4 regions of the Lysinibacillus sp. FSL K6-3209 genome follow, and region 4 is predicted to be linked to each of the others. Evidence: riboswitches for the same ligand, from Rfam matches in the RefSeq annotation. Region 4 holds a riboswitch; each other region holds the start of a gene.
What was found. A riboswitch is a leader RNA that binds a small molecule or an ion and turns the genes downstream of it on or off. The one in region 4 is predicted to bind S-adenosylmethionine.
Positions count from the first base shown of each region.

Region 1: linked by a shared signal. The riboswitch ahead of MHH88_RS17795 (methionine ABC transporter ATP-binding protein) and the one ahead of metA (homoserine O-succinyltransferase) in region 4 are both predicted to bind S-adenosylmethionine.
Region 2: linked by a shared signal. The riboswitch ahead of MHH88_RS02050 (O-acetylhomoserine aminocarboxypropyltransferase/cysteine synthase family protein) and the one ahead of metA (homoserine O-succinyltransferase) in region 4 are both predicted to bind S-adenosylmethionine.
Region 3: linked by a shared signal. The riboswitch ahead of metK (methionine adenosyltransferase) and the one ahead of metA (homoserine O-succinyltransferase) in region 4 are both predicted to bind S-adenosylmethionine.

Region 1 covers NZ_CP150264.1:3,631,820-3,635,000, forward strand. The annotation lists gene MHH88_RS17790 (methionine ABC transporter permease) at 1-220, opposite strand, end outside; gene MHH88_RS17795 (methionine ABC transporter ATP-binding protein) at 210-1,238, opposite strand; SAM riboswitch class I at 1,322-1,426, opposite strand; gene MHH88_RS17800 (thioredoxin family protein) at 1,483-1,794, opposite strand; gene MHH88_RS17805 (hypothetical protein) at 1,809-2,150, opposite strand; gene gcvH (glycine cleavage system protein GcvH) at 2,349-2,729, opposite strand; gene MHH88_RS17815 (arsenate reductase family protein) at 2,811-3,164, opposite strand.
Region 2 covers NZ_CP150264.1:393,497-396,677, reverse strand. The annotation lists gene MHH88_RS02050 (O-acetylhomoserine aminocarboxypropyltransferase/cysteine synthase family protein) at 216-1,517, opposite strand; SAM riboswitch class I at 1,631-1,744, opposite strand; gene MHH88_RS02045 (glycerol-3-phosphate acyltransferase) at 1,900-2,529, shown strand; gene MHH88_RS02040 (acetyl-CoA hydrolase/transferase family protein) at 2,590-3,181, opposite strand, start outside.
Region 3 covers NZ_CP150264.1:3,495,973-3,499,153, forward strand. The annotation lists gene metK (methionine adenosyltransferase) at 214-1,410, opposite strand; SAM riboswitch class I at 1,668-1,786, opposite strand; gene pckA (phosphoenolpyruvate carboxykinase (ATP)) at 1,989-3,181, shown strand, end outside.
Region 4 covers NZ_CP150264.1:2,181,242-2,184,422, forward strand. The annotation lists gene MHH88_RS10455 (IS1182 family transposase) at 1-690, shown strand, start outside; gene MHH88_RS10460 (nucleotide excision repair endonuclease) at 846-1,217, opposite strand; SAM riboswitch class I at 1,461-1,570, shown strand; gene metA (homoserine O-succinyltransferase) at 1,672-2,607, shown strand; gene MHH88_RS10470 (endospore germination permease) at 2,681-3,181, opposite strand, start outside.

The DNA.
Region 1 (3,181 bases), 1.5 Mb from region 4:
TAAATGGTATCGAACGGAATATATTGACGATCGACCCCGTTAAAAAGTTAACGATTTTATTTGCCCATAATTGGTTTGGGCTCGTTAAAAAGAGGATAATACCAATGGCTAAACCAAGTATGAATGTGATGACCGTTGAAATAGTGGTCATATAAAGTGTTTCGTATGTGGCAGACCACATTTTTTCCCAGTCGACATTCGGAAAGAGACTAGTTAGCATTTGCAATCACCTCCGTTTGTACTTCAACTGTATTCAAATAATTTAATGCAGCTGCTACATTTGTCTCTGAGCCATCAATTTGCACAACAAGTGTGCCGTATGCGCCGTTTTTAGTTTGTGAGATATTACCATGAACAATACTAATTTCTACATCAAACTGCTTCACTAAATGCGATATTACGGGTTGCTCGGTTTTTTCTCCTACAAAGACAAGTTTGACCAGTTGTCCTGTAGGATAATTTGCTCTAAGCTGTGCAACAGTCTCTTGCGTTTCCTTCGTATCAGTAATTTGAGAGACGAATTTTTTTGTAATGGCCGCTTGAGGTGCTTGGAACACTTGCAATACTTCTCCGCGTTCTACAATTTCTCCAGCCTCCATCACCGCCACGCGATGACAAATTTTGCGAATAACATGCATTTCATGCGTAATTAACACAATGGTTAAGCCTAATCGTTCATTAATATCAACAAGTAAATCGAGAATTGCATCTGTAGTTTCTGGATCAAGTGCAGATGTAGCTTCGTCACATAACAATACTTCAGGATTATTGGCAAGTGCTCGCGCTATACCAACCCGTTGCTTTTGACCACCTGATAGCTGTGATGGGTACGCTTTATCGCGACCTTCTAAGCCAACGAGTGCAATTAGTTCTTTCACACGTGCTTCTCGCTCACGCTTAGAAACGCCTGCGATTTCTAGTGGAAAAGCAATGTTTTCTGCCACTGTTCGAGACCAAAGTAAGTTAAAATGTTGGAAAATCATACTTACTTTTTGTCTAGCATCACGGAGCTTTTGCCCCTTAATAGATGAAAATTCTTGGTTGTTGACCTTCACTGTACCTGTCGTAGGTTTTTCTAAACCGTTTAATAAACGAATCATCGTACTTTTACCAGCACCACTGTAGCCGATAATGCCAAAAATTTCACCTTTGTTAATCGAAAGATTTACATCTTTGACAGCAGTCAATTCGCCATTTGCGGTTTTGTATTTCTTCGTAATATTTTGAAGCTGTATCATAGCGAATACTCCTTTTCTCATATAGAAAACCCCTTCTCTCAAGACAAGTAGAAGGGGTCACGTACTTTATACGCTAAACCGTTCTCTCATCTTTCAAAGATAAATCTTTGGGTGATTTGGCACCTTTTCACAAATGTGATGGTTGCCGGGCTTCATAGGGCACTTCCCTCCGCCGCTCTTTATAAGAGTTCGATATATTTAATAGTTTTTTAATATATTTGTTACTTTACCACGCTAGCAAAGTTCAGTCAATTGGTTTTTTTAACAATTCGTATAAAAATGGTACGGATTGAAATGCATAAATCTTATCAATAACCTTTCCACCATCGCTAACGAGTAAACAAGGTACACTTTCAATTTGAAAATCAAAAGCTATTTGTCCTAGAAAATTGATGTTTGCCTTGCCTATTTTCACCTCTGGTAGTAACTGTTCAATGATATTCATCATTTTGGATGCAACGGCACAAGTTCCGCACATCGGTGTATATAAATAAAAGGCAGTTTTGTCTCCAGACTTTACAGCCGTTTCCCACTGCTCTTTTGACCATTCTTCCATGATTTCACGCAACCTTACAAAATATATTCATTATGGATTGAAAAATGTGCACGCAATAAAATCGTCGCTAGCACTTTCCTCGGTGTTGTTTCTACTTCTTTATATGTTGGCATTGTCCGTAAATGCTCAGCCTCTGGATAATGTCTATCCATTAATGCTCGTAGTTTATCGCCTGATGTATCCGCATCAAAAAATGTATAGAGCTCACAGCCCTCATATGGGTCGAGTAATTCTTCTAATTGATGCACACCAATTGTACCATTTGTACAAAGGATTGTAACATCTTCACTCAGAATAGGTTCAATTTGAAGCTTATCCGAACGGCCTTCCACGATTAAACATTTCCCTTCGAACATCACGCCACCCCCATTTAGACAGTTATCTACTACAGCATACCATTTGAATAACCGAATTTCATACTATTGCATCGCAATTTCGGGCGTTTCTGTGATAACTTATTGAGCTAGCAATTCCTATGATGCGCCGAAAAACTGTAGCATGATATAATAAAAAACGCCGGCAAATTTTCCGACGTTTTTCTATTACAGGCTTGTTTATTCTGCAATCAATTTTTCGTATTGCTCAGCTGTCATAAGGTTTTCAATCTCTGATGCATCAGCAGGCTCTACAACGATCATCCATGCTTTTTCATATGGTGATTCATTTACGAATTCTGGGCTATCTTCTAAGTCTGCATTTACTTCAACTACAGTACCTGAAATTGGTGCGTAAAGTTCAGAAACAGTTTTTACTGATTCTACACTACCGAATGGATCATCTGTTTTAATTTCATCGCCAACTTGTGGAAGCTCAACGAAAACGATATCTCCTAGTTCTGATTGTGCGAAGTGAGAAATACCGATACGTACTTTACCATCTTCTAATTTTACCCATTCGTGTTCTTCAGAGTAACGTAAGTCTTTAGGTGTGCTCATGCCAAAAACCCCTCCATAAATATGTAATATATTCACTATCAGTGTGCCATACTTCTATCATAAAAACAAGGATAAAAGCAGTTATTTCCAAGCTTGCTCAAATTCTGTTTCTTTAAAACCTAATGTTACTTTTTTTCCATCTGTCACGATTGGTCGTTTCATTAGCATACCATCTGACGCAAGCAGTGTAAGTTGCTCATCTTCCGGCATTTCCGCCAATTTATCCTTCAATCCAAGTTCACGGTATTTCATGCCAGAAGTGTTAAAAAACTTCTTCAGTGGCAACCCGCTCGCTTGCCAATATTGCTTTAATTGTTCTTTCGTAGGTACTTGTTCAACGATGTGTACCTCTTCGTATAAAACGCCATTGTCGTTTAACCACTTCTGTGCTTTTTTACAAGTTGTACATTTAGGATAATGGATAAATTGAATCATATTTGTAGGCTCCTCTA
Region 2 (3,181 bases), 1.8 Mb from region 4:
TTTCGAACCTTTTACTTAATCCCTAGTATACAGCATGGTTTTAACCAAGTCAACAATACTTATAAAGTTACTAGGTATTATTTATAAAAAATTTCAGAAAACTCACCGAATGAGGTAAGGATGAATGTCGCAACGTTATACGCATTACCAAATGAGGCATTTCGAATGAGAAAATACGTAAACGCTACAACATAAATCATTGGCTATCTTAATAGTTATGCTTCTACTTTTTGTTCAGTTGTTGTTACTTGTGCAATAGCTTGTTCTAAATCTGCAATAATATCCTCAACTGCCTCTAAACCAATTGATAAGCGAATGAGCGACTCGGAAACACCAGTTTGGATTAATTCCTCAGCAGATAATTGTTGATGAGTTGTAGACGCCGGGTGAATAATTAGTGATTTTGCATCGCCTACATTTGCTACGTGTGAAAATAATTTTACGCTGTCTATTAATTGACGGCCTGCTTCTCGTCCACCTTTAATGCCAAATGTAAGCACTGAACCGAAGCCATTTTTCAAATATTTCTTCGCTAAATCATGTGTGGCAAAATCTTCTAATCCATTATAGTTTACATACTCCACAGATGGGTGGTTACGTAAATATTCTGCAACTGCTAAGGCATTTTCATTATGTTTAGGAATTCGCAAATGGAGCGTTTCTAAACCTTGTAATAAGTTAAATGCAGCATCTGCACTTAATGTTGGTCCAAAATCACGTAGTAATTGCACGCGCAGTTTTGTGGCAAATGCAGCCGCTGCAGTATCAATACCGTATCGTAAACCGTGATAAGATGCGTCAGGTTCTGTAAATCCTGGGAATCTACCTTGAGTCCAATCAAATTTCCCTGCATCCACAACTACACCGCCTAAAGTTGTACCGTGTCCGCCAATCCATTTTGTCGCTGAGTGAACGACGATATCTGCACCGAAGTCGATTGGTGTTGAGCCATATGGTGAAGCAAAAGTGCTATCAATAATTAAAGGTAAACCGTTGTCATGTGCAATTGTAGCTACTGCCTCTACATCTAGCACTTTTAAGCTTGGGTTTCCGTAAATTTCAGCGAACACTGCTTTTGTCTTTTCATTAATGGCAGATCGGAAATTCTCAGGATTTGTTTCATCTACGAAAATTGTTTTAATACCGTAGTTTGGTAGTGTATTTGCTAATAAGTTATATGTTCCTCCGTATAAAGAACTTGCTGCTACGATTTCATCCCCTGCTCCTGCAAGATTTAAAATTGAAAATGCGATAGCTGCTGCACCTGATGAAAGTGCTACTGCTGCTGTACCGCCCTCCAATAAAGCGACGCGTTTTTCAAAAACATCTACAGTTGGATTTGTAATACGTGTATAAATATTGCCCGCTTCTTCTAAAGCGAAAAGACGTTGCGCATGAGCAGTGTCTTTAAATACGAAAGCTGTTGAACGGTACACCGGTACAGTTCGGGAGCCTGTCACTGGGTCTGGCTCTTGGCCACCGTGTAATAGTAAAGTTTCTGGTTTAAAATTCGACATGTTTTCTTCCTCCTAAATGGGTTTTACGATGGTACCGGAGATGAGGAGGATTTATGTGAGAAAACAAAAACCCCCTTCAGTTAAGAAGAGGGTTGCGGTTGCAAGTTTTCCTCCCCTTATCTGCCAGATCCAAGTAAGAATCTGTAGGAATTAGCACCTTAGCAAGTTCGTCACTCACTGGTTGCCGGGCATCATAGGGCCTATCCCTCCGCCGCTCTTGATAAGAGTATGTGATTCAATTTCCATCGTTGTTACACAGTATAAACATAGACTTTTTTTCTGTCAACAGTAAAATTTATTTTTTTCTGAAACTTCTGTCTGCTCCTTTACGTAATAAGAACACATACACTATATAAAAGTATAGTTTGAAAGGAGTATTTTTATGGTAAAAGCCATGATTATTTTTATTATTATTGGTTATCTAATCGGCTGTATTCATGGCTCTAAAGTGGCACAGTTTCTTTCTGGAGTAGATTTAAAAAAGACTGGCCATGGCAATGCGGGTGCCTCAAACGCAACGCTTTCTCTTGGATGGAAATACGGCATATTAGTAGCACTTATAGATATAGGTAAAGGAGTTGCTGCCGTGCTATGCGCACTTTACTACTTTTCCTCCAATGCTTCACAGTTTACTGAAGTACAAATGTGGTTATTAACCTATGCAATAGCTGCTAGTGTAATACTAGGTCATAACTTCCCGTTCCATATGGGCTTCAAAGGCGGCAAAGGAACTGCATCAATCATAGGCATATTGCTCGCTATTGATTGGAAAATTGCATTATTTGCACTTATGTTATTTGTCATTTTATCTTTAACAACAAATTATTTAATCATTGGTGTGCTTGTATTTTATATTATTTTTTGTACAGCAACTTACTTATGGATACCTGGGGTTGGACCAACAATGATTTCAATTGTTCTTTTTGGTATCGCGCTTATGTTGCATATTGAAAATATTAAACGGCTTATCCAAGGGACAGAGCCTAAAGTAACATCTGCCTTTAAAAAATAAATTTAAACAAATCAAAGCCTTGAGAGACAACAAACAAACTCTCAAGGCTTTTTTATATCATTATTTTGCAAATGATGGATCTTGCATTGTACCGTTCTTAGCTAAATTGACATGCCAAGAAAGCGCTTTTTCTAAAATATGTGGTGTATGGTGTCCGCCTGTTGCCTCGTTCGCTTCGTTAAAGTACGCCCATAATTGATCCTTATAATCTGGATGCGCACAGTTTTCAATAATACGACCTACACGCTCTTTCGGTGCTAAACCACGCAAGTCTGCAACACCTTGTTCTGTGACAATAATATCTACATCATGTTCTGTATGGTCCACATGCGAAACCATTGGTACGATACTAGAAATTTTACCGCCTTTTGCATATGATTTCGTCACAAAAATACCTAACCGGGCATTACGAGCAAAATCACCAGAACCACCAATCCCATTCATCATTCGTGTGCCAGAAACATGAGTTGAATTTACATTCCCATAAATATCTAGCTCAAGCGCTGTATTTACAGAAATTAAACCGAGTCGACGGATAATTTCCGGATGATTAGAAATTTCCTGTGGACGTAATACTAATTTATCAGCATATTTTTCAAAATTTCCATAAACACGGTTTCCTACCTCTTCCGATAGGGTAATAGAAGTAGCA
Region 3 (3,181 bases), 1.3 Mb from region 4:
TTCAATCACTTACGTAAAGTTCGCTTAAGTCTTTCACTTGATTAGAGAGCACTAGTTGCCTTCACAATTTAAATAGAAGGTGCATTTCTCCCCGACCTAGTAGCAGTAAGAAGAAATGTGAAAGGCAAGATAAAAAGGGGCCACTAGCTAGCCCCTTTCAATAAAACATTTACGTTTGTTCATTACCAAATCGAATGTTCTTGATAAAACAGATTATAAACTCGCTTTTTCTCTTAGTGCATCTGCCTTGTCCGTATTTTCCCAAGGTACATTTAAATCTGTACGGCCAAAGTGACCGTATGCAGCCGTTTGTTTATAAATTGGACGACGTAAATCAAGCATTTTAATGATGCCTGCTGGACGTAGATCGAAAAGTTCGCGAACCCATTTTACGATTTCACTTTCACTTACTCGTCCTGTACCAAACGTATCAACGGCAATCGATACCGGTTGCGCTACACCGATAGCATAAGCAAGCTGTACTTCTGCACGTTCTGCTAAACCAGCTGCAACAATATTTTTCGCTACATAACGAGCTGCATAGGCTGCTGAACGGTCCACTTTCGTAGCATCCTTACCAGAGAATGCACCACCACCATGACGTGCATAACCACCGTATGTATCAACGATGATTTTACGACCAGTAAGTCCAGCATCTCCTTTTGGACCACCAATAACAAAACGACCAGTTGGGTTGATGAAGTATTTAGTCTGTGCATCTAATAACTCACTAGGAACTACTGGAGCAATTACTAATGCTTTTAAATCTGCTTGAATTTGTTCAAGTGTTGCTTCTTCATCATGCTGAGTTGAAATAACGATCGTATCAACACGAACAGGGACATTGTTTTCATCATACTCAATTGTTACTTGCGTTTTACCATCTGGACGTAAATATGCTAATTCACCTGATTTACGTACTTCTGTTAAACGACGAGCCAATTTATGCGCTAAACTAATTGGTAAAGGCATTAATTCAGGTGTTTCATTACATGCATAACCGAACATTAATCCTTGGTCACCTGCACCAATCGCTTCAATATCCGCATCTGTCATTGAACCTTCACGCGCTTCTAATGCTTGGTCTACACCTTGGGCAATATCAGGTGATTGCTCTCCGATTGCGACTAGTACAGCTAAGTTTTCAGCATCAAAGCCATACTTGCCTCGTGTATAGCCGATTTCTGCTACTGTATCACGCACAATGCCTTTAATATCTACATAAGTAGAAGTAGTAATTTCTCCTGCTACTAATACTAAGCCTGTTGTGACTGTTGTTTCACACGCTACACGGGCATTAGGATCTTCTGTTAAAATGGCATCTAAAATAGCATCCGAGATTTGATCACAAATTTTATCGGGATGTCCTTCTGTTACACTCTCTGATGTAAACAATCGACGGTTTGTCATTTGGTTTTCCTCCTATTACTCTTACAAATAGTATTTGCGAAATTAATACGGTACTCATTACCCATGTCAAGTCCGCTCCTAAAGGATTGAACTCTCAAGCCGTTGTTGCTTTTAACATGAGGATTTCGAAAGATCCGTCATTATAATAAGGAAAGAATTGCACATACTTACCTTTACATTCATTTTAAAAATAAAAAAAATCCTTTTCTCACGTGTACTTAACATGAGGAAAGGAATAATGACTGCGTAACCTTTCACTCTTATCGTTCAAGGGGTATCCCCTTGCATCAGGTTGGCACCAACGCATGTCGTGAAATAGTTCATGCAGGTTGCCGGGTTTCACAGGGCCTGACCCTCCACCAGCTCGGGATAAGAGTATCCGTTCAATTCCTCATCTTACGGAAAAGGTAGAACAATGTCAATTATTTTATGTCGTTTTGTTGAAAAGTATTTAAAACTCGAAAATAATTTTTGAATTAGTATAGATTATTAAAGCAATTGTGTTATACTATTTTTGAAATTAAGAAAAACTCCCTCAAACTCAAGGGAATACTATAAAAAAGGATGGTATTTAATCGATGAATTCAGTAGAAATTGCAAACGAACTGAAGGAATTATTAAACGGCGGGAACATTAACGTTCAACTTTCAGTACCACAATTAGCTGAAAAAGCTACATCTCGTGGTGAGGCAATGTTAACAGTAGATGGCGCAGTTCGTGCAGAAACTGGCAAATACACTGGTCGTTCACCTAAAGATAAATATACGGTAGAAGAAGAAAGCACAAAAGATAAAATTGACTGGGGTAAAGTAAACCAACCAATTTCTTCTGAAGTGTTCGATAACTTATATGTAAAAGTAGTTAAATACTTAAAAGAACGTGACGAATTATTTGTATTTAAAGGTTTTGCAGGTGCTGACAAAGATTCACAATTAAGTATTCAAGTAATCAATGAATATGCTTGGCACAATCTTTTCGCCCATCAATTATTTATCCGTCCAACTGAAGAAGAATTAGCTTCTCACGTTGCTGATTTCACAATTATTTCAGCTCCTAACTTTAAAGCAGATCCAGCTGTTGATGGTACAGCTTCTGAAACATTCATCATTGTATCACTTGAAAAGAAAATCATCCTAATCGGTGGTACTGAATATGCTGGTGAAATTAAAAAATCTATTTTCGGTATTATGAACTACCTTTTACCGCAACAAGGTATCCTATCAATGCACTGTTCAGCAAACGTTGGAGAAGCTGGTGATGTAGCATTATTCTTCGGTTTATCTGGTACTGGTAAAACGACTTTATCGGCTGATCCTGACCGCAAATTAATCGGTGACGATGAGCACGGTTGGTCTGACAACGGCGTATTTAACATTGAGGGCGGTTGCTACGCAAAAACAATTAACCTTTCTGCTGAAAAAGAACCTGAAATCTACAACGCAATCCGCTTCGGTTCTGTACTAGAGAACGTAGCTGTAGATCCTGAAACTCGTGTTTGCGATTACGATGATGGTTCATTAACAGAAAATACACGTGTTGCTTATCCAATCCAATATATCGAAAATATCGTTGATCCATCTGTTGCAGGTCACCCAAAAACAATCGTTTTCTTAACTGCTGATGCTTTTGGTGTTTTACCTCCAATCAGTAAATTAACAAAAGAACAAGCAATGTATCACTTCCTAAGTGGTTTCACATCTAAACTTGCAGGTACTGAACGTGGTGTAACAGAGCCAGAACCAGTATTCTCTACATGTTTCGGTTCTCCATT
Region 4 (3,181 bases):
CGGACTAAGCAGTTTGCGTATTCATTTCATGCAGCGACAGATGAAAAAGGTTTTGTATTAGGTACGATTGTGACTCCAGGAAATGTGCACGACAGCTATGTATTGCAGCCACTTGTTGAAAAAATCATTGAAAAAGTGAAAAAGCCATTAGCGATTGCTGCGGATGCTGCTTATAAAACACCTGCCATCACTAACTTTTTATTAGAGAATCAAATGTTACCTGTTCTCCCTTATACACGTCCTAAAACAAAAGATGGTTTCTTTCGAAAGCATGAATATGTGTACGATGAGTACTATAATTGTTATCTTTGCCCACAAGGGCAGGTATTGAAATATACGACAACCACAAAGGAAGGGTATCGCCAATATAAATCGAATCCAACGATTTGTGCTAATTGCCCCTGGCTATCACAATGTACAGAAAGCAAGAATCATCAAAAACTTATTCAACGTCATATATGGGAAACATATATGGAAGAAGCTGAACATTTACGCCATTCATATGATATTAAACAAATTTATGCAAAGCGCAAAGAAACGATTGAACGTGTCTTTGCAGATGCAAAAGAAAAGCATGGTATGCGATGGACAAACTTAAGGGGTCTTAAAAAATTGTCCATGCAGGCGATGCTTACTTTTGCTGCCATGAACTTGAAAAAGCTTGCTACTTGGACATGGCAAGCTGCTTAAGGAGAGTAGATATGCTCATAGAGAATGGTCGACTTGGGAATGAAATCCAATTATTTACTATAAAAAATGACAAAAGGCATCAAGGTTAGAACTTCTTGATGCCTTTTGTCGACAATCTCAAACCGTTAGCATACATTATGCTAACGGTTTGAATCTTAATAAAATACTTTATCTAGATTATATTTTGCACGGAATGTGTTAATCGCATATGTTTCGTAAATTTCACGTTCCATTGGATCATCAATTTCATACACTTCGATTTTGAAAATTTCATCACGGTATTTTTTCATTGGTGATACATTATCTTCAAAATGCTTTTTAATACGTTGGCGAATTTTACGTGCTTTCCCTACAAATAATAGTTCATTTTTTTCATTATAAAATAAGAAAATGCCACCTTTTTCGCGAGTGATTTTATGGAAATCAATAAAACCGTGAAAAGGCGTAATTTCTACATCCCCTGGTTTTAACACTTGCTCACGTTGACGGATTACTAAGTCTGGTTTTGGGAGTTCAATTTTAATCAAAATATTCACGTTCCTCTCTGTTACTAAAGGTATATGTTAACATAATACCTCTATGATTGCCATTACGATTTATTGGTTCCATTAATTTTCGTATATGCCTTTTGGAATTGGCACTGGATGTCAAAAATATAACTTGATAGTAGTGTTTAACAATTCATAAGCTTCCATTCGTTTAAATACAAAATATTCTATGTATTATTGAAATTCTTAATTGTTCATGATACAATTCTTTTTAATTGAATAATCTTATCAAGAGAAGCTGAGGGATTTGGCCCTATGACGCTTCAGCAACCTCTAACATTGTTAGAAAGGTGCTAATTCCACCAAAGGATTTTTCCTTTGAGAGATAAGAGTGAACGTGATAATTATCCTTCTCATTCTTGCTCTTATGGAATGAGGGGGATTTTTTAATTTTACATAGAGAGAAAAAAATAAGAGAAAAGGGGACTACAATATGCCAATTAATATTCCGAAAAACTTACCAGCTGGAGAACATTTACGTGAGGAAAAAATATTCGTCATGGAAGAAGACCGTGCCAAAACACAACAAATTCGTCCGTTAAATATTTTAATATTTAATTTAATGCCGGAAAAAGAGAAAACAGAATTACAATTACTTCGATTACTTGGTAATACGCCGTTACAAGTCAATATAACATTTTTAAATACAGCAACACACGAGTCTAAAAATGTTAGTAAATCGCATTTACAACTCTTTTATTCAACATTTAATGAGATACGTCATCGTCGCTTTGACGGGATGATCATTACGGGTGCACCAGTGGAAAAAATGGCATTTGAAGAAGTGAATTATTGGGAAGAAATCTCGGAGATAATGGATTGGTCTGCTAAGAATGTCACGTCTGTCTTGCATATCTGTTGGGGTGCACAGGCTGCCTTATATCATCATTATGGAATCGGGAAATTTGAATTACCAGAAAAGTGTTCGGGTGTATATTCACATGTGATTACGGATTTAACGGTCGATTTAGTAAGAGGATTTAGTGACTTATTTACAGCACCACATTCTAGGTACACTTCTGTTTCAATTGATGAAGTACGCAATCACCCGGAATTACGGTTACTATCTTATTCAGAAGATGCAGGCGTTTTTATCGTGCAATCAAAAGATAATAAAAATATTATGATTACTGGACATTTAGAATACGATGCGACAACATTAGCCGATGAATACAGTCGCGATGTGGCAAAAGGAATTGATATTGCAGTGCCTGTTAACTATTTCCCGCATGATGACCCATCTAAAGAACCTATTAATACATGGCGAGCACATACCCATTTATTATTCTCCAACTGGCTAAACTACTATGTTTATCAAGAAACGCCGTATGAATGGGATTTTGTTGATGAAATTGAATACCATATCTAATTGGTTGCTTACCATTTGCTTTTGTGAAGATCTAAAAAATCCAATTTCTCAATAGAGAGAAATTGGATTTTTTTTACGGTGTTTCACTTGAATTTAATGTATTTTGGTCAGTTGCTGTTTTGCTTTTAATCTTTCGCATTTTTGCAATGACTAGTAATAATAGGGCTAACAAGACAGTAAATAACCCTGAATACAGCGGCCAAATTTTTTGATTGTAATTATTAGAATGCACAATATTCGGATGAACAATTTGAGACAGCGCAATCATGCACATTCCTAATGGCAAAATCAATGGTCGGGGATCTTTAATATTTAGTATTTGTGCTATACCTATTGCAGATGCATAAAAATAGAGAAAAGTTCGAATATAGATGGAGATAATCCACATGACAGCCATAACAACTTCAACACGTTGAAAAAAATTGCCTATAGAAATCCGTTGAGCCAGTGCATAGCTAGGAAATGTCTCAATGGAAGTATTCGTTGGACCAATAACGAGTGTTGATAGGGCTATAATGATTATTAAGACAATTCCTCCGCAAATCGTGCCGAAATAAAATCCCTTTTGTGCGGC